Regions from separate parts of the Mammaliicoccus sp. Dog046 genome, predicted to be linked through region 3. Evidence: predicted binding sites of a transcription regulator. Region 3 holds the regulator's gene; each other region holds the start of a gene.
The links. Region 3 encodes LexA, which represses DNA repair genes until DNA is damaged. Its sites were predicted from a motif close to CGAACATATGTTCG; they were not measured.
Positions count from the first base shown of each region.

Region 1: P3U32_RS08785 (carbohydrate kinase) is a predicted target of LexA. The motif match lies at 4,749-4,762, and genes of this name have one in related genera.
Region 2: uvrB (excinuclease ABC subunit UvrB) is a predicted target of LexA. The motif match lies at 6,325-6,338, and genes of this name have one in related genera.

Region 1 covers NZ_CP120131.1:1,760,010-1,768,512, forward strand. Annotated here, with positions in the region: gene P3U32_RS08765 (metallophosphoesterase) at 1-556, shown strand, start outside; gene ptsP (phosphoenolpyruvate--protein phosphotransferase) at 612-2,324, opposite strand; gene P3U32_RS08775 (phosphocarrier protein HPr) at 2,324-2,590, opposite strand; gene P3U32_RS08780 (pseudouridine-5'-phosphate glycosidase) at 2,722-3,642, opposite strand; gene P3U32_RS08785 (carbohydrate kinase) at 3,639-4,733, opposite strand; gene P3U32_RS08790 (DUF697 domain-containing protein) at 4,931-5,464, opposite strand; gene P3U32_RS08795 (class I SAM-dependent rRNA methyltransferase) at 5,538-6,710, opposite strand; gene auxA (lipoteichoic acid stability factor AuxA) at 7,086-8,384, opposite strand.
Region 2 covers NZ_CP120131.1:2,054,516-2,063,018, reverse strand. Annotated here, with positions in the region: gene secA (preprotein translocase subunit SecA) at 1-1,711, shown strand, start outside; one part of gene prfB (peptide chain release factor 2) at 1,724-1,795, shown strand; one part of gene prfB (peptide chain release factor 2) at 1,797-2,831, shown strand; gene cccB (cytochrome c551) at 3,075-3,395, shown strand; gene P3U32_RS10245 (LysM peptidoglycan-binding domain-containing protein) at 3,706-4,638, shown strand; gene P3U32_RS10240 (TlpA family protein disulfide reductase) at 4,754-5,329, shown strand; gene P3U32_RS10235 (HD domain-containing protein) at 5,329-5,979, shown strand; gene P3U32_RS10230 (DUF2198 family protein) at 5,988-6,218, shown strand; gene uvrB (excinuclease ABC subunit UvrB) at 6,397-8,382, shown strand; gene uvrA (excinuclease ABC subunit UvrA) at 8,388-8,503, shown strand, end outside.
Region 3 covers NZ_CP120131.1:1,466,433-1,474,935, reverse strand. Annotated here, with positions in the region: one part of gene P3U32_RS07420 (IS3 family transposase) at 1-14, opposite strand, end outside; gene P3U32_RS07415 (amino acid permease) at 131-1,579, opposite strand; gene rpmG (50S ribosomal protein L33) at 1,807-1,956, opposite strand; gene P3U32_RS07405 (metal ABC transporter solute-binding protein, Zn/Mn family) at 2,111-3,049, shown strand; gene guaC (GMP reductase) at 3,140-4,117, shown strand; gene P3U32_RS07395 (CAP domain-containing protein) at 4,138-5,154, shown strand; gene lexA (transcriptional repressor LexA) at 5,543-6,163, opposite strand; gene sosA (DNA damage-induced cell division inhibitor SosA) at 6,308-6,517, shown strand; gene P3U32_RS07380 (DUF896 domain-containing protein) at 6,597-6,833, shown strand; gene tkt (transketolase) at 6,919-8,503, shown strand, end outside.

The DNA of each region.
Region 1 (8,503 bases), 290 kb from region 3:
ATTTGTACCTTTTGACCTTAACCTTGTTATACCTTTATTTAAGACAATCCAATCCAATTTTGGCAAGTTTTTTGTTCCTGGTAATCATGATTATGGTTCTGACGGTATTGAAACTGTTATACGTATTATGAAGCAATCTGATTTTCATGTATTAATCAATGAACACAAACTTGTCAAAACACCACAAGGCAACATTTTAATTCATGGTATAGATGATATTTGTTTCGGACGACCCAATTTCGAAAGTTCTTTTGAAGGTTATCTTCACAATGTCGATTATAGAATTTGCCTAATGCACGAACCTGACAAAGCACATTTAATAGATCCAAATATTAATTTGATATTATCTGGCCATACACATGGAGGACAAGTGAGGTTACCATTTTATGGTGCCATTTACACACCAGCTTTTGGTAAGTTGTATAAAAGTGGACTATATCATTTAAGAAAACAACAATATTTATACGTAAACAGAGGAATCGGTGTCACTCGCCTACCCATTAGAATATTTTGTTCTCCAGAAATAGCTGTTTTTAATATTAAAAATAAATATTAAAGAAAAAAGCGTTTATTACGAGATTTATATATCTCATAATAAACGCTTTTTAAAATTATGCTAATTCATTTACAAGAGCAACTACTTCTTCTTCGGTTGCACAATTAATTGCACGACTTGCTAACTCTTGCATTTCTTTTTGATCTAATTGTTTAATTTGTTTTCTTGCTTTTAAGATACTTGTTGCACTCATTGAGAACTCATCTAATCCTAAACCAAGTAACAACGGAATCGCTGTGTTGTCTCCAGCCATTTCACCACACATACCAGTCCATTTACCTTCTTTATGTGATGCTTCAATTACTTGCTTAACTAAGCGAAGAATTGCAGGATTATATGGTTGGTATAAGTATGAAACACGCTCTGACATACGGTCAGCAGCCATTGTGTATTGAATTAAATCGTTTGTACCGATACTAAAGAAATCAACTTCTTTAGCAAAGATATCTGCAAGTGCAGCTGTTGATGGAATTTCAACCATAATACCGATTTCGATATTATCATCTACTTTAACACCTTCAGAAACTAATTTTTCTTTTTCTTCGAGTAAGATTGCTTTCGCATCTCTGAATTCTTGAACTGTAGCAATCATTGGGAACATGATGTTTAGTTTACCAAATTCAGAAGAACGTAATAAAGCTCTTAATTGAGTTCTAAAGATATCTGTTTGATCTAAACATAAACGAATTGCTCTATAGCCTAAGAATGGGTTCATTTCTTTAGGTAAGTTTAGATAAGATAATTCTTTATCTCCACCAATATCTAAAGTACGAACAACAACACGTTTGCCGTCCATTTCTTTTAATACTTTGCTATAAGCTTCAAATTGCTCTTCTTCAGTAGGCATGTTATCTCTACCCATGTATAAGAACTCAGTACGATATAAACCAATACCTTCTGCACCATTATTTTTAACACCAGTTAAATCATTTGGTGTACCAATATTTGCTGCAAGTTCTACATGAACACCATCTTTAGAGACTGATTCATCATTTACAAGTTTAGCTAATTCTTCTTTCTCAGCTAAGAAGTTCTTTTGCTTTTGTTCATAAGCAAGTACTTCATCTTCTGAAGGATTAATAATTACATCACCTGATAAACCATCAATAATAAGATGATCCCCTTGTTGAACACGGCTAGTAATATCTTTTGTACCTACAACTGCTGGAATTTCTAAAGAACGGCTCATTATCGCAGAGTGAGAAGTTCTTCCACCGATATTAGTCGCAAAACCTTTAACAAATTCTTTGTTAAGTTGTGCTGTATCTGATGGTGTTAAGTCCTCAGCCACTATAATAACGCTTTCATTGATCATACTAGGATTCGGCAATTCCACACCTAATATGTGCGCTAATACACGTTTAGAAACGTCACGAATATCTGCTGCACGTTCTTTCATATATTCATTATCCATATTTTCAAATATAGTAATGAAATTCGTCGAAACTTCATTTAATGCAGTTGGCGCATTTACTTTATTATTGCGAATATTTTCTTCTATTGGATTTAATAACTCAGGATCTTCTAACACTAATAAATGTGCATCAAAAATCGCAGCCTTATCTGCTCCAAGTTGTTTTTCAGCATTATTACGAATTTGTGTTAATTCAACTTTAGATTGATTGACAGCTGCTTTAAACTTTTCAACTTCGCCATCTACATCGCTGATACTTTCACTAGAAAAAGATAAATCAGGTTCAACTAATAAGTATGCTTTACTTATAGCTACACCATCAGATGCAGCTATACCCTTTAATAATTCAGACATTATTTTGTTAATCCTTCTTTAGATAATACTTCAGTAATTGCTTCGATTGCTTCTTTTTCGTCACTACCCTCAGCGTAGATAGTGATTTCAGCGTCTTTACCAACACCTAGGCTCATTACACCCATGATTGATTTTAAGTTAACTTTTTTAGCGTTATATTCTAATTGTACATCTGAATCAAATTTAGATGCTGTTTGAACTAACATTGTTGCTGGTCTTGCATGAATACCCGTTTCATCGATAATTACATAAGAATTTTGTTCCATTTTAATTTCTCCTTCTGGTTCCTGTATTTAATTTGTATAAAATCAAATTTTATCTATACGTTTAAAGAATAGCAAAAAAACACTTACAATTCAATAAAATTACATAATGATGCAGTTAATTAAAAGAAATTTCATTCGTTCTCTAAGTTTGTAAATGCAACTGCGATTTGTGTTCCAATTTTTGCATTATGTTCAACCAGTTTGATATTTGTTTCTAATGATTGACCATTCGTTTGGTCCACAATTTCACTTAATAAAAATGGTGTCGTATCTTTCCCATGAATGCCATTTTGTTCTGCTATTTTTACTGCTTTATCTATTATATCATTAATGAATTCTGGGTCTAATTGATTTTCTTCTGGTACTGGATTTGCAACAACGATACCTGAATCTAATCCAAGATCCCAATGTACTTCCGCGAGCTGTGCAATTGTTTCAACGTCGTCCATACGTGTGTTCAATTTCAAGCCACTTTCTCTAGTGAAAAATGCAGGAAGTTCATCTGTTTGATATCCAACAACTGGTACCCCTTTTGTTTCCAGATATTCAAGCGTTTTATCTAAATCTAAAATTGATTTTGCACCTGCACAAATGACCGTTACTTTCGTTTTGGAAAGCTCATCTAAATCTGCTGATATATCCATCGTTTGTTCTGCGCCTTTATGTACACCACCGATACCGCCTGTTACAAAAAATTTAATATCGGCCAGTTGTGCACAAATCATTGTAGAAGCAACTGTTGTCGCTCCTATTTTTTTAGTAGCAATTATTTCAGCGATATCTCTTCGTGATACTTTAGCAACATCACTTTCTTGTGCAAGTGTTTCTAACTCTTCATCATTCAATCCAATTTTAATTTCACCGTTCATTATTGCAATTGTTGCAGGTACACCACCATTGTCTCTCACAATTTGTTCTACATTTTTTGCCATTTCTACATTTTGTGGATATGGCATACCGTGTGAAATAATTGTTGATTCTAAAGCTACAATTGCTTTTCCTTTTTGTTTTGCTAATTCTACTTCTTCAGAAAATTGAATGTACTGTCTCATTTGATTGCCTCCATATCTTTATTGAGTTGTGTTCTGTCTAAATCTTGTCTTACTGTATATGTTGTTTGTATTGTTTTAGCTGCATTTGCTTGCGCTAGTTGTACAATTTGTTGAATATCATATGATTTTAACCACCCATAAATAAGTGCTGAAGAAAATGCATCCCCTGCACCAGTTACATCAACAATTGGATCTACTTTATTCACACCGAATGACATGTTACCTTCTGAACCTTTGTATAAAATCGTTTCATTACCTGAAGTTACGATTATATTTTTAGGACCTAACATTTTAATCTCATTAACATATTCCTGTAATTCTTCCATTGTATCGGCCGTTTTCCCAACAAACGTCTCTACTTCATCTTTATTTAAAATTAACCATTCAACAGCATGAAGATTCGTAGGAAGTCGTTTCATTTTTGGTCCTGATACTGCAACTAATACGAGTTGAATATGTTGTTTTTCAGCATAAGAACATAAAAATTCTAAAGTTTCTTTTGGACAATTTAAATCTGCTATAATACATGTCGCTTTGTTCAGAATAAATGTCTTCTTAATCATGAATTCAGGTGTGATTTTGTCATATATAGACATATCAGCAAACCCTAATGTCATATTGCCTTCGTCATCTAATAATGCAGTATAATTACCTGTTGACTCACCTGAAATATTTTCAACATAATCTACATTCATAAATGGAGATGATAAATCTGCAATGTGCTGCCATTCTGCATCATTCCCAGATGTTGTTAAAAGAATGACATCTTCACCCAGCCGTCCAAGATTCTCAGCAATATTTCTCGCTACACCACCGATGGATGATTCAGAAGTGACAGGATTTGATGTTCCCTTCATAAGTTGTTCAGAACAATGAAATTTTCTATCTATATTTGCGCCACCAATACATACGATTGGATTTTGTTCATTTAATACATAAGCTTTACCTTGTACATATTCTTTTTTAACAAGTCCGGAAATAATATTTGCCACAGCCGGTCTTGATAGCCCGACCTTTTCTGATAATTCAAGTTGTGAAATAAATGGATTCTCTTTAATTAAATTCAAAATCACTTTTTCGTTTGCGTTCAATATCCACACCCCTCACAAACATTTGTTTATTTTTAAAACTTAAGTTTACAAATTTATTATAAAACGCTTTCATAAAAAGTGCAAATTTAAACTAAAATAAAAAAAGTAAATATAACCCGATTGTTTCCCAAAACTATCTCATGCGCAAAAAAAATGCCGACACAGTCCAAGACTGTGCCGACATTCTTATCATTAATTTATTCTAAAAAATCTTCAATAACTGTCTCACATTTTTTAATGTGATCCTCACCCATTTTTTTCATTAAGTAGTAACTGATTGAACCTGCAACTGCTTGACCAACAAGTGGTATCCATCTAGATTGTTTTGCCGCTTCTCGTTTAACAATTGATCTAAAGAATACTTTAACCATTGCATTCGTTACTTTCTGTCCAACAAATTGACTACCTTTCATCGCTGCTGATGTTAATATTTTTTGTTTAACATCATCTTGCATTTTGTTGACTTGTTTATGACTTAGGCCATAAATTTTATTTATATCTTCAATAATATCGCCCATAAGTTTGATATCCATTCCAACACCTAATCCTGGAATAGGAACAATATTTGCAGCTGATGACATTAATGATTTTTTATGAATTAATTCTTTAGCTTGTTTTCTTCTTTGTAAAATCTCATCTTGTGTTGTTGGCAATTCAGAACGTTTTTTAATTTCTTCAATTCCAAATGCTTTATTTCCCGCTTTTGTAGTGACTTTATTAAAAATACCCATTATTTCATTCTCCTCACCGTTCATTAATATTCAATTATTAAGAATACTAATATATACCCAGGAAATGAAAATTTTAACCATTTATTTGAACAAATACGACTTTCAAGTATTTACTAGGTTTATAATGTGGATGACTCTTGAAGTCTTTAGGTAATCCCATTACATCTAAGATTGTATAATCTAAATCCATCTCATCTAGCGTTTGATTAATCATTTTTTTAAATGCTTTTTGTGGAAATGCACTTGAGTTTGTACTTAAAACAAGTGTTCCTTGTTCATTTAATAATTCAACAGCGCCTTCAATTAATTCAGGATAATTTTTTTGTACGCTGAATGTTTTTTTCTTATTTCTAGCGAAACTTGGTGGATCCACAACAACGACATCATAGCTTAAGCCATGTCTTAATGCATATTTAAAGTAATCAAATACATCCATAATAAAGATGTGATTGTTATTTAAGTCCATTGTATTCAAACCAAAGTTAGCTTCAGTTAGAGGTCTAGCACGGTTTGCTAAATCAACACTTGTCGTCGACTTCGCATGTTCACTTGCTGCAACTGAAAACGCACCAGTATAACTGAATAAATTAAGGATATCTTTATCCTTTGAATATTGGTCTTTTAATTTTTTACGGACATCTTTTTGATCAAGGAAAATACCTGTCATTGGTCCATCATCAAGATTAATATTATAGAATAAACGATTTTCTTCTACAACATATGGGAACTCAGGTGCATCACCTGCAACAAAGTCAGAACTTGTTTCCATACCTTTAAATCTTCTTTTTTCAAATATTGATTGATATTCAAATACTTCTTTAATTGCTGGTAATATTCTATCTTTCAAGCGATAAATACCAACTGAATACCATTGAATTAATAAATGTTCATCATAATAATCAATCGTTAAACCGCCAATACCGTCACCTTCAGCATTAAATAAACGGTAAGCATTAATACCATCTACTTGATTATAATAATTTCTTTCCTCTTTTGCTGCTTTAAACAGATTCACGAAAAATTCATGATCGATTTTCTCAGTTGAATTAAGTGATAACACCCATCCAATACCTTTATTTTGTTCTCCATAATATGCTGTAGCAATAAAGTTTTTACCTGCATCTACTAAGGCAATTAACTCTCCTTCATCCATCTTCGGCATATCAAATACGTCATCTTTTTCTACAAGAGGATATCCTCTTAAATATTTATCTTCTTTACCTCTTTTAAGCATTAATTGTTTCATTATATTTGGCCATCCTTTCGAAACGTCTCACATATTATAACGTATAAAACACAAAACGCAAAAAAACAGAGTATTCCCCCTATTGAATACTCTGTTAACCGAATTTATTAATCAAATTTCCCCCAGAAAGTTTGATCCCCTTTTATGTAAACGCTTACTATAAATTATTATAAATGATAGAATTATTCCACGCAATACATTTTTGAAGAAATTCATTAAAATTATTTACATATTACATTTTGTTATATAACAGTCGCTGATTTAGTTATTGTTTATGCACTTTATATCACTTTATTTTATAAAATAAAAAGCAGTAAACATTCATTTTCACGAATGTTTACTGCTTTTTTCTAATGTTATAGTCAAAAACTTAAATTAAAATGATTTTTTTAGATGAATAATAAATGCTGGTGTAATAAACAAGAATAATAAAAATGAAATTGGTGTTATAAACACTGAAAATTGAGATGTTTGAATTGCTGATACAAAGAACGTAGTTGCAATTTCAAAGAATAAAGCTGATACGACAAACAATTTTCCGAAATTATTTTTATTTTTATAATTCGTTGTGTAATTAAAGTAAGCATATAAAATAATTAATAGAAGAAGGATGAATAAAGTCAACCATTCAAATACATATTGTATTTGTGATAAATGCCATTCTCCAGATAAGAATAACCCGTTACGATTATTAAATTCTATAAATGTAAATAGGAATAATACTGCTGTACATATCCATTCTATATAACTTTTCTTTAACCATTTAGGACGTCTCATCCATTTTGGAATATCTTCGTCCTCTATTTTTATAATTTCTTTCCATCTTTCATTACGTTGTTTACGCTTCGCAATGGCTTCATCAGAATTAAACTTTTCTAATGTTGCTTGTTTAAAGTTTTGTAATTTTTGATAAAAGCCTTGAGACATGTTTAAAATTTTACTTGTAACAAGATTGTTTTTAACACGTGAATATTTTTCATCATTTGACGATTCGATATCTTCATCACTTACAGGTAATGATCTTCTTAAATATAAACTTACCCATACCGACATTTGACTGAAGCACCATAATAATATGAAAAATAAATTGACACTCATTACATCAATTGGTTTAACGTTTTTCGCATCTATATTATGATTCATCGCAAATTGAGAAATAAAATAACATAAACCATATGAAATAATGATCCATAAATAATGATATTTACGATTCGTTGGATCTAATTCATTTTTATAAACGACATATCCAATGTGTATAGCAAACGGAATGATGAATAAAAATGATGCGAAGCTGTATACTTGGAACATCGTCATCATAATGACAACCATAAACAAAATGGTTAATCCGATATAAAATATCGAAATGTCATAATCATAATTTGTAGTTCTTCTTAATGTGCGTCCTATCAATAATACAAATATCCCTAATAATAAAATGATGATTGATGTGACAACCGGCATGCCACCGATATAGTGATTTAAAATTCTTACTAATTCATCAAAAAAAGCAACAAAGAAGTCTCCAATATTTCTAATGTGAATTTCACTAGAATCTTTAATATTATAATCTTTTATTCGTGGTGCATTAAATAGTATAAGTAATCCAGTTATTAAAATGAATATACCTATAATATGACTAAAATGAACTTCCCAGCTCTTTTTCTTTATAGACATGTTCTTCACCTCATTGAACATTATAGTTGTTTCAATTTCAATTGTCTTTAATTATATTGAAAATCGGTCCCAAGTACTAGTATGAAGTTTAAAAAACTTATCTAGTTGGGTATACTATA
Region 2 (8,503 bases), 590 kb from region 3:
AGCAGAACGTATGTTTAAAATTGAAAACCTGTTCGATGTTAAGCATGTTAATTTAATGCACCATATTAATATTGCATTAAAAGCCAATCGTACAATGTTTAAAGATAAAGATTACGTTGTAGAAGATGGAGAAATTATGATTGTTGACCAATTTACAGGTCGTACAATGCCAGGTAGACGTTTCTCAGATGGATTACATCAAGCAATCGAGGCTAAAGAAGGTTTAGAAATTCAAAATGAATCTAAAACGATGGCTTCTATAACATTCCAAAACTTCTTTAGAATGTACAACAAACTTTCAGGTATGACTGGTACAGCTAAGACGGAAGAAGAAGAATTTAGAAATATTTACAATATGACTGTGACACAAATTCCTACAAATAGACCTATTCAAAGGTTAGATGAAGCGGATTTAATCTTCTCATCTCAAAAAGGTAAATTTGATGCCGTTGTTAATGACGTTATTGAATTCCATAAAAAAGGACAACCTGTCTTATTAGGTACTGTAGCCGTTGAAACAAGTGAATATATTTCACAACTATTAAAGAAAAAAGGCGTTAGACATAACGTATTGAACGCTAAGAACCACGAACGAGAAGCTGAAATTATTTTAAATGCTGGTCAAAAAGGCGCTGTTACAATAGCGACAAATATGGCTGGTCGTGGTACCGATATTAAACTTGGCGATGGTGTTATTGATTTAGGCGGATTAGCCGTAATTGGTACTGAACGACATGAATCAAGACGTATCGATGACCAATTAAGAGGACGTTCTGGACGTCAAGGAGATGTCGGTCGAAGTCGCTTCTATTTATCATTACAAGATGAATTAATGGTGCGATTCGGTTCTGAACGTATGCAATCATTAATGGGTAAATTAGGTATGAATGATGATACGCCAATCGAATCTAAAATGGTTTCAAGAGCAGTAGAATCAGCTCAAAAACGTGTTGAAGGTAATAACTTTGATGCACGTAAACGTTTATTAGAATACGATGATGTATTAAGAAAACAACGTGAAATCATTTATGGTGAGCGTAATGATATTATCGAAAAAGAAGACGTCCAAGATATCGTTAAAGATATGATTAAATCGTCATTAGAACGTGGTATCAATTATCATTTATCAACAAATGAAGAAGAAGTGGATTATGATGCACTTGTTCAATTTATCGATGATTCATATTTACACCAAGATACAATTAAAGTTGATGACATTCGTGGTAGAGATCACGAAGATATAGTGGAAATTGTTCTTGAGAAAATTAGAGCACAATATAAAGCGCAACAAGAAGACTTTGGAGATCAAATGTCTGAGTTCGAGCGTATGATTGTATTAAGAACGATTGACCGTAAATGGACAGATCATATCGATACAATGGATCAATTACGTACAGGTATCCATTTGAGATCTTATGGACAAATCAATCCATTGCGTGAATACCAAAACGAAGGTCTCGATTTGTTTGAAACAATGCTTAATGAAATCGAGGATGAAGTGAGTAAGTATATTCTGAAATCAACAATCGACCGTGGTGAACAAGTCGAACGTGAACAAGTTGAAATCGGAGAAGCTAAACACGTAGGCGCTAATGATGGTAAAGAAAAAGTGAAACCAAAACCAATCGTCAATGATGAACAAATTGGACGAAATGAACCATGTCCATGCGGCAGCGGGAAAAAATATAAAAACTGTCATGGCCAAGCATAAAGGAGTATACAAATGGAATTAACGGAAATTAGACAAACATTAAATAAGCATAATGAAAAGTTATTAAATATCAGGGGGTCTCTTTGACTTAGAAAATAAAGAGACTAACATACAAGAATTTGAAGAGATGATGGCGGACCCAAGTTTTTGGGATGATCAAAATAAAGCGCAAGATATTATTAGTCAAAACAATGCCTTAAAATCAGTAGTAGGTGATTTTCATCAATTAGATCAACAAACTGAAGATTTAATGACAACTGTAGAATTGCTACAAGAAGAATATGATGAAGATATGCATGAAATGTTAGAAGATGACTTAGCGACTTTACAGTCAGATATCGACCAATTTGAGTTAAAATTATTGCTTAATGGTGAACACGATGCAAACAATGCAATATTAGAGTTACACCCAGGTGCTGGGGGTACAGAATCTCAAGACTGGGGTTCAATGTTACTTAGAATGTATCAACGCTTTGGAGAACAGAAAGGATTTAAAGTAGAAACTTTAGATTATCAAGCTGGAGATGAAGCGGGAATTAAAAGTGTAACGATATTGATTAAAGGTCATAATGCATATGGTTATTTGAAAGCTGAGAAAGGCGTACACCGTTTAGTGCGAATCTCGCCTTTTGATTCTTCAGGCCGCAGACACACATCATTCGTTTCTTGTGATGTAACACCAGAATTTGATAATGAAAAAATCGAAATAGAAGTTAATTCAGAAGATATTACAGTGGATACTTACAGAGCATCAGGTGCAGGTGGACAACATGTCAATACTACAGATTCAGCTGTACGTATTACCCATCAACCAACAGGAATTGTCGTTACTTGTCAAAACGAAAGATCTCAAATAAAAAATAGAGAACAAGCAATGAAAATGTTGAAAGCAAAACTTTATCAAAAAGAGTTAGATGAACAAGCGGCAGCACTTCAAGCAATTAGAGGTGAACAAAAAGAAATCGGATGGGGAAGCCAAATTCGATCTTATGTATTCCACCCTTATGCCATGGTTAAAGATCATAGAACAAATGAAGAAACAGGAAATACAAATGCGGTTATGGATGGAGATATCGAGCCATTTATAGATGCATACTTAAGAAGTCAAATAGAGCAATAATCATAGAAGAAAGCCTGGACAATTTAAGTCTTAGGTTTTCTTCTTTTTATATGAGGTCTTAATGCGGAGTTGTTATTAGCAAGATTGAGTGAATGTGCAAATAAGAGTGTCTTTATTAGCAAGATTGAGTGAACATGCAAATAAGAAGTGCATTTTAAGTATTCAGTCCTCCAAAAATACATTTTAAAGCATAATATATCATGGTAAAATATAATTGTAATTATATTTTATGGGGTGGTTATAGTGAAAGGTAAAAAAAGTTTGATTATTGCGGTTGCTTTATCTAGTTTGGTATTTGCGGGATGTGGGAATTCATCAGACGACAACAAATCTGAAGCTTATAGCTCTAAAGGTGAAGAAGTATTTAAAAATAATTCTTGTGTAGGTTGTCATGGTAAGGATCTAGAAGGTGCTTCTGGTCCGGCACTAAAAAATATTGGTTCTAAATTATCTGAAGCTGAGATTGAAAAAGTAATCAATGAAGGTAAAGGCAGCATGCCAAGCAAAGTTGTTGACGAAAAGGATGCTAAAGAAGTGGCAAAATGGTTAGCTGAACAAAAATAAATATATAAATGATGGTTTTAGGATTGTAAATCATAATTTGAAAAACTTCTATTTCCTATTTTATAAACAGAGTATGTGATTAATCATCGTATGCTCTGTTTGTTTCTGTTTTCTCTTAAAAGACTGTTGTGGCGGGTTTATTAACAAATTTAACTGTAAAATTATAGGACTTTAACGTTTCTATTACAGAATTGTAACAATGTAAAAATTTAATTTCTAATGTGGTATATTATTCTCGTAATAATTGAGGAAAATTCAATTTGTTGTTTATAATAATAAAATTTTATGAATCTCAGGAGGATTTATCATCATGAAAAAAACTTTCATTGCACTTGCATCAGTTACTGCTTTGACAACATTAGTAGAGCCGTCAGCATTTGCTAATAGCCATAAAGTTGAAAACGGAGAAAATTTAGCTACACTTTCTGAAAAGTATGGAACGTCAGTTTCAGACTTAAAAGCGTTAAATAACATTACTAGCGATGTAACAGTTGGACAAAATATAAAAGTATTAAAAGATAATGTCTATGTTGTTCAAGAAGGTGACACACTTAATAAGATTTCAGAGAAATTTGATGTGTCAGTTTCCGATTTGAAAGAATGGAATGATTTATCTTCTGATGTCATCGTTGTTGGAACTTCATTAAAGGTTTCAGGTGAAGAAGTTGAAGTAGAAGAAAACGCACAAGTAGAAGAAGCAGGCGCGACTGCAGAGCCTACAAGTGTAACAGTTCTAGCGCCTTCGACTGCATCATCTTCAGCTACAACTCATACACATTCTGAAGAACAACATGCATACAGCACGCAATCATATGTAAACGAAGTTGCATATCATCAACCTGAAGTAAGAACATCTTGGAATAACCAAGGGCATGAAGCAACATATACAACAACACCTGTTTCAAGTAACCATTCACATGTTGGTGGGGGAGATAATTTATATACATCTGGTCAATGTACTTATTATGCATTCAGTAAGAGACCGGACTTAGGAAATACTTGGGGTAATGCGAATAATTGGGCAAATGCAGCATCACAAGCAGGATATAAAGTGAACAATAATCCAGCTGCTGGATCAATTTTACAATCTACTGCTGGTGGATACGGACATGTTGCATACGTTGATAAAGTGAATTCAGACGGTTCAATTCAAGTATCTGAAATGAATTATCAAGGTGTAGGTGTTGTATCTTCAAGAACAATATCAGCATCAGCAGCAAAGTCTTATAATTATATACATTAGAAAGTATCAATTTGAAAGCAAGTAGCTAATTCTATTAAGAATTTAGACTATTTGCTTTTTTTTATTTTGATAGTTGATATAATATACGTAAATGGGTGTATAGAGGTTTGAAAACATGAAAAAATGGTTAAAAATCATAATAGTATTAATTTTAGTAAGTATTATAGGAGTAAGTGTTTATAAAGTAATTGGTATTAACCAAGTACAAACACAAGATCAATTTAAAGCACAACAAGGAAAACAAACTGCTCAAAATAGTCATCCTGCCACAGGATTAAACGTGAATGATGAAACTGTAAAAGTATTTTCGAAACAAAACACTGTAAACTTAAAAGAGGTCACTTCTAAGAATGAAATCACTGTGATTAATTTATTCGCATCATGGTGTGATCCATGTAAAAGAGAAATGCCTGAACTTGTAAAATACGCAAAAAATAAAGAAAATGGTGTCGAATTAATAGGCTTGAATGTAAAGGATAAACATAAACCTGCTGAACAATTGATTAAAAATTCAAAAGTGAACTATGATGTTTATGTAGCTGAAGATGATTTTTTGAAAAAATTTAAAGCATATAATATTCCAACGACATTATTTGTGGATAAGAACGGTAAGATTAAAAAAGTGTATTTAGGAGAACTAACTGAAAAGACATTAACTAACATTGTTACACAAGTAAAGGAGGAGAAATAATGGGCGTACACCAATATTTTAAGAGTTTATCAGATTTAGAGAAACTTGTAAGATGTCCTGGGAAATTTAAATATCAAGATCATAACGTGGCGGCACATTCGTTCAAAGTAACTAAAATTGCGCAATACTTAGCAACAGTTGAAGAACAAAATGGTCAAGCGATTGATTGGAAATTGGTATATGAAAAAGCATTAAATCATGACTATCCGGAAATATTTACTGGCGATATCAAGACGCCTGTAAAATATGCATCTTATGAAATAAAAAAATTATTCTCTCAAGTAGAAGAAGAGATGATTGATAAATTTATAACAGAAGAATTTCCTGAAGAATATCAAGAAATTTATAGACATAGATTACAAGAAGGTAAAGACGATAGTATCGAGGGACAAATTTTAAGCGTCGCTGATAAAATTGACTTGTTATATGAATCATTTGGAGAAATTCAAAAACGTAATCCAGAACCACTATTCTTTGAAATTTATGAAAGTTCTTTAGAAACAATTATGCAATTCGATCACTTAGCATCAGTACAGGATTTTATACAACATATTATTCCTGAAATGCTACAAGAGAAATTTATTCCACGTTCGGAATTAAGAGAAACAACAGTGTCGATACTTGAGAAACGTGAATCGAAAAGGAGTTAGTGAGTTGAATGATATGGCCAATTCTTGCATTGTTCCTACCTTGTTTAATGGTTATCATTTTTACACAAATTGCTCAAAACAAGTGGATTGGATTACTCGTTTCTAGTATTGTTATTGGTGTTTCTGTATACAAAGGTTTCTTTCATAATGAACTGATCATTCTATTAGATGTCATTAGTTTAGTTGTTGGCTTCTATATTGTAGATATACTAAAAATGGACAAAATCGAATCAAGATAAGTATTGATTTACATACATAAGAATGGTTTATAATCGACATGCGTCAGTAAAGAGGTTGGGACATAATGAAATGTCTCAACCCTTTTTTATATTTGTAAACATAATGAGAACAAACGTTTGCTTTTTTTTGCCATTTTTTGATAAAATACATGTATATATAAGAGAAATTAAGGAGGTTATTATGCAGCATTTTCCTTTTAAGATACATTCAGATTATTCACCACAAGGGGATCAACCGGAAGCAATAAAATCTCTTGTTAAAGGGATTAAAGACGGCAAGAGACATCAAACATTATTAGGTGCGACCGGAACGGGTAAGACATTCACGATGAGTAATGTGATTAAAGAAGTTGGAAAACCTACCTTAATCATAGCGCATAATAAGACCTTAGCTGGCCAACTCTATAGTGAATTTAAAGAATTTTTTCCAGAAAATAGAGTTGAATATTTCGTGAGTTATTATGATTATTACCAACCAGAGGCATACGTACCACAAACAGATACATTTATTGAAAAAGATGCCTCTATCAATGATGAAATTGATAAATTACGACACTCAGCAACAAGCGCATTATTTGAACGTGATGATGTCATTGTTATTGCAAGCGTGAGTTGTATATATGGTTTAGGTAATCCGGAAGAATATAAAGATTTAGTTGTCAGTACACGTGTTGGGATGGAAATGGAACGTAATGAACTGTTACGAAAACTTGTAGATAACCAATATTCTAGAAATGATATTGATTTTAGACGTGGTACTTTTAGAGTTAGAGGAGATGTTGTAGAAATATTTCCGGCATCAAGAGATGAGTTGTGTGTCAGAGTTGAATTTTTCGGCGATGAAATAGATCGTATTAGAGAAGTGAATTATCTGACGGGTGAAGTTATGGCTGAGCGAGAGCATTTCTTATTCTATCCAGCATCTCACTTCGTTACACGTGAAGAGAAAATGAAAGAAGCAATCCAGCGTATTGAGAAAGAACTTGAAGAACGTTTAACTTCATTAAGAAAAGACAATAAATTATTAGAAGCACAAAGATTAGAACAGAGAACGAATTATGATTTAGAAATGATGAGAGAAATGGGATTCTGTTCTGGTATTGAGAACTATTCTGTTCATTTAACATTACGTCCAAAAGGGTCAACGCCATATACATTATTAGATTATTTTGGTGACGATTGGATGGTTATGATTGATGAGTCTCATGTGACTATACCTCAAATTAGAGGTATGTATAACGGTGACCAAGCAAGAAAAAATGTACTTGTTGAACATGGATTTAGACTGCCAAGTGCACTAGATAATAGACCTCTTAAATTTGAAGAATTCGATCAGAAGACGAAACAACTCGTATATGTATCTGCAACGCCAGGACCATACGAGATTGAACACACGGATGAAATGGTTGAACAAATTATTCGTCCAACTGGATTATTAGATCCGGTTATTGAAGTAAGACCAAGTGAGAATCAAATTGATGATTTACTGTCTGAAATCAATGAGCGCGTGGATAAAAATGAACGTGTTTTAATAACAACTTTAACTAAAAAAATGAGTGAAGATTTAACAACTTATTTGAAAGAAGCAGGGGTTAAAGTTAACTATCTACATTCAGAAATTAAAACGCTTGAACGTATTGAAATTATAAGAGATTTAAGAATGGGTGTATATGATGTACTAGTCGGCATTAACTTGTTAAGAGAAGGGCTAGATATTCCAGAAGTGTCTCTTGTGACCATTTTAGATGCAGATAAAGAAGGCTTTTTACGTTCTGAACGTTCATTAATTCAAACGATAGGTCGTGCTGCACGTAATGACAAAGGTAAAGTTATTATGTATGCGGATAAGATTACTGATTCTATGAGAACAGCTTTAGATGAAACAAGTAGAAGACGTGAAACGCAAGAAGCTTATAACAAAGAACATAATATTACACCTCAAACAATTAATAAGAAAATTAGAGATGTCATTTCAGCAACTGTTGAAACGAATGAAACAAATGAAAAAGATAAGAAAAAAGCACCTAAGAAACTTACAAAACAAGAACGTGAAAAAACAATTCAGCGCATAGAAGAAGAAATGAAAGATGCCGCTAAAGCATTAGACTTTGAACGTGCATCTGAACTAAGAGATATATTGTTTGAATTAAAAGCAGAAAGGTGACTGAGATGAAAAATAAATCCATCATCGTTAAAGGTGCAAGAGCACATAATTTAAAAGACGTAGATATAGAAATACCGAAAGATAAACTGGTAGTGATGACAGGCCTCTCAGGGTCAGGGAA
Region 3 (8,503 bases):
GCCACTCTTTTCATAGAAAAAACACCTCCGTATAAATTCATTTTAATATGAATTCAACGAAAGTGTTTTTATTTTACTCCCACATCCTGGGGTTAGTGCATGAATGAAGAGTTGGTGTTTTTATATAAGATTATGATTTATTGTTGTATTGATGCTTTGATAAGTCGATATCTTCAAGTTTAATGACTTTTGTTTTCGTAACAAATTTATGAATGAAGTAAACGACGATACCTATGATGATAGGTAAGAATGACTCTATGAGTACTGGATAATTTAATGTGATAATACTATCAAAAGACTGACCTATGATTAAAAATGCAATAACGGCTATGACTAGGATTGGACCTAGTGGATACAAAGGTGCTTTATATTCTAAAGTCTCCGATGCTGAACGGTTTTGCTTTTTAATCGCCATTCTTAGACGAATATGACTGATGATACTCATTAGCCATACGAGTGCAATAAGTGCACCTAACATATTTAATAATCTATAATAACCATCTTCATTTATTGTTGCATAAACAATAGAAACAAAGATAAGCGCAATTGTTACACATAAGGAAACGAAAGGCATATTATTTTTATTTAAATGATTTATAAATTTCGGTGCTTGCTTATGTTGTGCTAATGAATAAAGTAAACGACTCGTTGCATATAACCCTGAATTACCCGCAGAGATTAATGCAGTTAATATAACAGCGTTTATAATTGAAGCAGCGAAGGCAATTCCCACACGGTCAAATACAATTGTAAATGGACTTTGTGTAACTGAATTCGATTTATTCAATAATAAAGGATCTGTATATGGAATGATTGCTGCAATAACAGCAATAGCTAAAATATAAAATAGTAAGATTCTCCAAAATACTTGTCTAATTGCTTTAGGCATTGATTCTTTTGGATTTTCAGATTCGCCTGCTGTTACAGCAATGACTTCTGTTCCTCCAAAGCTAAAGCCTGCGACTAATAATACACCTAAGAAACCTGATATTCCATTTACAAATGGAGCATCTTTAAAAGTATAATTACTAAGTCCTAGTGGCTCATTTCCACCAAGTATACCGATGATTAGAAGTACACCTACGATTAAGAAGATGATGATGGTTGCAACTTTAATGAAACTTAACCAATATTCTGCTTCTCCAAATGCTTTAACAGTAAATGCATTCAATAAAAATAATATAACTAGGAAAATAATGCTCCATATAAATGGATTCACACCATTGAATACATCCCAATAAGTAATAATCTTCGCTGCGGTTAGTATATCTACACTAGTTACAAGCGCCCATATAACCCAATATAACCAACCAACCGTAAAGCCAGCTGACCGATCTATAAATCTACTTGAATATGCGCTAAACGACCCAGAAACAGGATAGAATGTTGCAAGTTCACCAATAGCTGTCATTAGAAAATAAAGCATAACACCAATGATAGAATAGGCAATAAGTGCGCCGCCTGGGCCTGCTTGTGTAATTACGGCACCACTTGCCATAAACAAACCAGTACCAATGGATCCGCCAATTGCAATCATTGATATATGTCTTGTCTTCAATCCACGTTTCATTTCCTCCATAAAACTCACCATACTTTCTTCTTTTACAATGCGATTGAAATTAAAATATACATTACATTTTATTAGTATTTAAGGAAATAAGCAACATAAATTTTAACGCATAAATGCTTTAAAGTGATGAAATATCAAAAATGAATTCGTGTGTACAGTTCTTTCCTATATAAAATAGAGACTAAAACAAATGAATGTTTTAGTCTCTTACTGTATGATATGGAGTGAATAAGATATTATTTCGTTTCACGATGTAGCGTATGGCGACCTAGACGAGGGCTATATTTCTTCATTTCAATACGCTCAGGATTCGTGCGTTTGTTTTTTGTTGTTATATAGTTTCTGTCGCCAGATTCTGTACATGCCAAAGTAATATTTACACGCATTTTGATCAACCTTTCTAGTTAGTAATGATTACGTTTTATAATTTACCATAAATTTTGAAAGTAATCAATAAAGAAATAGCGTTTAGCGTGATTGCGATTTTCAAGATAAAAGCGTATATTTATATAATTGAATTAAGACAAAAGGAGATAAGTAATGAAGAAATCTTTTAAATTAACAGGTATATTGATGGCTTCTATGATTGTAATTTCAGGTTGTGGTAACCAATCATCTAAAAATGATAAATTAAAAATATATGCAACAAATTATCCATATGAAAGCTTTGTTGAACAAATAGGTGGAAAATATGTCGATGTAGATTCGATTTATCCGAGTGGTACAGACTTACATAATTATGAACCGACACAAAAAGAAATGGTGAACGTCGCTAAAAGTGATTTGTTTATTTATTCTTCGGATGAATTAGATCCAGTAGCTAAAAAAATTAGTTCTACTATTAAAAGTGATGATCATAAGTTAGAAACACTGTCAAAATTAAAACAGTCAACATTATTAGAACACCATCACGATGAAGATGAGTCACATGAACACGAATCCGAAACAGAAAGTCATCATGACCCACATATATGGTTAGATCCTATCGTGAATAAAGAAGCGGCTAAATCTATTAAAAATAAATTAATATCTAAAGATGCTAAACATAAAGAAACGTATGAACAGAATTATAAAAAGCTAATCAAAGACATTGATGGTATAGATCATGATCTTAAACAAATTACCGCTCATCCAAAAAGAGATAATGTATTTATTTCACATGATTCGTTAGGATATTTGGCACAAAGATATCATTTTAAACAAACGAGTGTTACAGGAATGAATAACGAAGAACCAAGTCAGAAAGAAATTTTAAATATCATTAAAGAGATTAATAAAACGAAACAACCCTATATATTATATGAACAAAATGTAAGTTCTAAAATCACAGATATTATTAAAAAAGATACGAAAAGTAAACCGCTCAAATTTCATAATTTAGAAGTGTTAACAAAAGATGAAGAAAAAGAAAAAAATATTAGTTATCAATCTTTAATGAAGGAAAATATAAAATCGCTTGACCAAGCTTTGAATAAATAATTATTTAGGTATATTTCGTTTACTTTTTTCATCTAACACTGTATAGTAACTAATGGATTATTATTAATAGTTGTGAAAGAGGTCATTGTTATGAAAATTTTTGATTATGAAGATGTACAATTAATTCCAAATAAATGTATTGTTGAAAGTAGATCTGAATGTGATACGTCTGTAAAATTCGGACCAAAAACGTTTAAACTACCTGTTGTACCTGCTAACATGCAAACAGTTATGAATGAAGAATTAACTGAGTGGTTTGCTAGTAATGAATATTTTTATATTATGCATCGATTTGATGAAGAAGCTCGTATACCATTTATTAAAAAAATGCAAAGTCAAAACTTATTTGCTTCAATATCAGTTGGTGTAAAAGACAATGAATATACTTTTATAGAACAACTTTCAAATGAAGGTTTAATTCCTGAATATGTAACAATTGATATTGCACACGGACATTCTGAACAAGTAATTAGAATGATTAAACATATTAAACAACATATACCAGAAACATTTGTTATTGCTGGTAATGTAGGTACGCCTGAAGGTGTGCGTGAATTAGAAAACGCTGGTGCAGATGCTACTAAAGTAGGAATTGGACCTGGTAGAGTGTGTATCACTAAAATCAAAACAGGATTTGGTACAGGTGGTTGGCAATTAGCTGCAATTAATGCTTGTAGCAAAGCAGCTAGAAAGCCAATGATTGCTGATGGTGGTATTAGAACAAATGGCGACATTGCAAAATCAATTAGATTTGGTGCAAGTATGGTAATGGTAGGTTCATTATTTGCTGCACATGAAGAATCACCAGGTGAAACAGTTGAATTAGAAGGTAAACTTTATAAAGAATATTTCGGAAGCGCGTCAGAATTCCAAAAAGGCGAACGTAAAAATGTTGAAGGTAAAAAAATGTTTGTTGAACATAAAGGATCTTTAAAAGATACTTTAATTGAAATTCAACAAGATTTACAAAGTTCTATCTCATATGCAGGTGGAACAGATTTACATTCAATAACTAAAGTAGATTACGTCATTGTAAGAAATTCTATATTTAATGGTGACCGTGATTAAAAAGTTGTGAGGTGAATGACTTGAGAAAAGTATATTACCTGTTTATATTATTGTTACTGATCACGCTCATCGTACCTGTTCCAGATTCTGACTTGTCTAGACAACTACAACAGAAAGTTATAAACATTCAACATGAATTGTTAAATGAACAAACTGTTAAAAATGTTGAATTAAAGACACCGAATGACCAAGAATTTGCGATTAATAATATTCAAATCAATCAAACAAAAAGTGATGTTGAAAAGCATCTTGGTAAGCCAAAACGCGTAACAGTCAATGAATATAATGAAAAATGGCATACGTATCATAACCAATACCACGAATTTGTAATGGTGAGTTATGATCATGGAAGAGTATCGGGACTATATACAAATCAAGATTTAATCACTTCACAAAAAGGTATTACAAGTAAAATGGACAAAACAAAAGTTCGATCCATTCTTGGAAAGCCTGTTAGTGAAATACAAAAAGATAAAGTAAAACTTATTCAAAATGATCAAGACTATGATGTGTTTAAATTTGATAATATTTATACAACCATTTTTTATGATAAATATGAAAATAATCAAATTAAAGGAATTATGCAAATTGCTGCGAATACTGAGAACAAACGTACAAATCAGTATCGTCCGGCATCTAAAGACTATGAACGTGCTTTAGAATTGCAAAATTATGATCTTGTAAATGCAGAACGGGTTAATTTTGATTTGCCGACACTGACTTATAATGGTGGTGTAAGTCAAACTGCTAGAAAACATAGTCAAGATATGGTCGAAAATGATTATTTTGATCATACGAATAAGCAAGGCTTATCTCCATTTGATAGATTAGACCAAGATGGATTTAATTATATAGCTGCAGGAGAGAATTTGGCTTTTGGTCAAATTAGTAGTGTATATGCACATCATGGACTGATGAATTCAATGGGACACAGAGAAAACATTTTAAATAAAGATTATAAAGAATTAGGTGTAGGCGTCGATATCGGAGAAGATTTACAACCGTATTGGACTGAGAACTACATTACACAACAATAGAAATTAAATAAAATAAAATTTTATTTAAGCAACTTTGATATTATGTAATCAAGTAGCATTATTATTTCATATTTCCTTAAATGTTTAACATGTGTTGTTTCAATTGTACTTTGATTGGTGGAATAACATTTAAAGGGGAAGTTTTACATGGAAAATAAAGAAATAAAACACAAAAATCCAGACGTTTTAGAACGTATAAAAGAATTATTAAATAAAAAAGATGTATCGTAAGATAATGCTAATTAAGAATTAAAGGGAATATGAAAGATGTTGAGAATAATACGCTCAACGAAACAGCCAACAATGTCATTGTTGGCTGTTTTTTATTTTTATGAATAAAAATAAAAAACCACCCCGAACAATTCGGGGTGGTTAAATGTAATTTCATTTACATCTCTCTAAATAGCCCAACAACTTTACCAAGTACAGTAACGTTATCTAAATATATTGGTTCCATTGTACTATTCTCAGGTTGTAATCTATATCTTGTTTCTTCTTTATAAAAACGTTTAACAGTTGCTTCATCTTCTTCAGTCATTGCTACGATGATATCACCATTCTCGGCAATGGATTGACTACGCACGATTACTTTGTCTCCATCTAAAATACCGGCTTCTATCATACTATCTCCGACAACATCTAATATGAAAATGTTACTATTATGTGTTGATGTGAAGTGTGCAGGTAATGGGAAGTACTCTTCGACGTTCTCTACAGCAGTAATCGGAATACCAGCTGTTACTTTACCAATTACGGGAACATGAATGGTATTTTCTTGATTTATATTCTCGCCAACCGTTTCTGTAATTTCAATTGCACGTGGCTTTGTAGGATCACGTTTAATATATCCTTTTTCTTCTAATCTTGAAAGATGACCATGTACTGTTGAACTTGATGCAAGACCAACTGCTAAACCAATTTCACGAACACTAGGTGGATAACCTTTCGTTTGTACTATATGTTTGATGAATTGATATATTTCAGATTGACGTTTAGTTAATTCTTTCATAGTCGCACACTCCCAATTAATTATTTATTTATATTATAGCACATACGTTTCCGGCGAACAAACATTTGTTCGTATTTTTGTTGACTACGAACAGTTGTTCTGTTATTATAAAAATACAAACAAACGTTCTAGGAGGAGTTATTTATGACAATTACAATAAATAAGACGATTTTAGTCTATGTGGCAGTATTCTTATTGACAATTTTAATTGGATATTTATATTTGGCTCAGGCAAATGACATATATAATACAGAACAGACGTACGAAATGACAGATCATCAAATACAACAACACGATAAACACGAAACGAAACAAGTTGCGGATTCTAATACATTAGTAGGTACAATTGAATAATAAAGAAAACACGAGTAAATCCATTTGGATTTACTCGTGTTTTTTGGTATCTTTTAATTATATAGAAAGTGGGGATAGTATGTTAGAAAAAGCAAAAATTGATAGAATAAATGCGCTAGCAAATAAAAAGAAAAGCGAAGGATTAACTGAGTCTGAAGCTAAAGAACAAACTAAATTACGCGCAGAGTATTTACAAGCTTTTAGAGGAAACTTTAAAAGTACAATTGAAAACACAAAAGTGATTGATCCTGAAGGAAATGATGTAACACCTGATAAAGTTAAAGAAATCCAAAAAGACAGAAACATTCGAAAGTAAATATAAAATAAGTAAGAATAATTAATTTTCGGAATATTTTCATGTATAATGGAGAAGGATTATAAGAATAAAGGAGACTACATTTATGTTTAACGAAAAAGATCAACTTGCAGTAGATTCAATTCGCGCCTTAAGTATTGATGCTATCGAAGCAGCAAACTCAGGCCATCCAGGTTTACCAATGGGCGCTGCACCAATGGCGTATGCATTATGGACGCAACATTTAAATTTCAATCCTCAATCAAGCAACTACTTTAACAGAGATCGTTTTGTATTATCTGCTGGGCACGGTTCAGCATTATTATACAGTTTATTACACGTATCTGGCAGCTTAGAACTTGAAGAAGTGAAGAACTTCAGACAATGGGATTCAAAAACACCAGGACACCCAGAATTCAAACATACTGAAGGTGTTGAAGTTACAACTGGTCCACTTGGTCAAGGTTTTGCAATGAGTGTAGGTATGGCTATGGCTGAAAAGCATTTAGCGGGTAAATTTAATAAAGAAAATTATAATGTAGTTGATCATTATACTTATGTATTAGCAAGTGATGGCGACTTAATGGAAGGTATTTCACATGAAGCTGCTTCATTAGCTGGACATTTACAGTTAGATAAATTAATTACACTTTATGATTCTAATGATATTTCACTTGATGGTGAATTAAATAAATCATTCTCTGAAGATGTGAAATCAAGATTCAAAGCATATGGTTGGAGCTACATTTTAGTTGAAGATGGTAATGACTTAGAAGCAATAGATAAAGCAATTACTAAAGCTAAAACATTACAAGGACCAACAATCATCGAAGTTAAAACGGTAATTGGATATGGTTCTCCTAATAAAGCAGGTACAAATGGTGTTCATGGTGCGCCACTTGGTGAAGAAGAACGTGAATTATCATTGAAAGCATATGGATTAGATCCATCTAAACGCTTTAATGTACCACAAGAAGTTTATGATGTATTTAGCCAAACAATGCTTACACGTGCTAATGAGGCTGAAGAAGCTTGGAACAAATTAGTTGAAGATTATTCTAAAGCACATCCTGAATTAGCTGAAGCATTCAAACAAGCAGTATCAAATGAATTACCTGTCGACTATGATAAAGAATTACCTGTATATGAACCAGGTAATAGCAGTGCAACACGTGCTGACTCAGGTGAAGTGATTCAAGCATTAAGTAAATCAGTACCTGCATTCTTTGGTGGATCAGCAGACTTAGCATCATCAAACAAATCAAATGTTAAAGGTGAAGCTGATTTCGATAAAAATACACCTGAAGGACGTAACGTATGGTATGGCGTTCGTGAATTTGGAATGGCAGCTGCTGTGAATGGTATGGCAGTACATGGTGGTGTTAAACCTTATGGTGCAACATTCTTCGTATTTAGTGATTATTTAAAACCAGCAGTTAGATTATCTGCAATTATGGGTGTACCAGCTACATTCGTATTTACACATGATTCTATCGCTGTCGGTGAAGATGGTCCAACACATGAACCAGTTGAACAATTAGCTGGACTAAGAGCAATTCCTAATTTAAATGTGATTCGTCCTGCAGATGGTAACGAAACAAGAGTAGCATGGAAAGTTGCATTAGAATCTAAATCAACACCAACTGCATTAGTTTTAACTAGACAAAACTTAACTGCTTTAGATGTTGAAG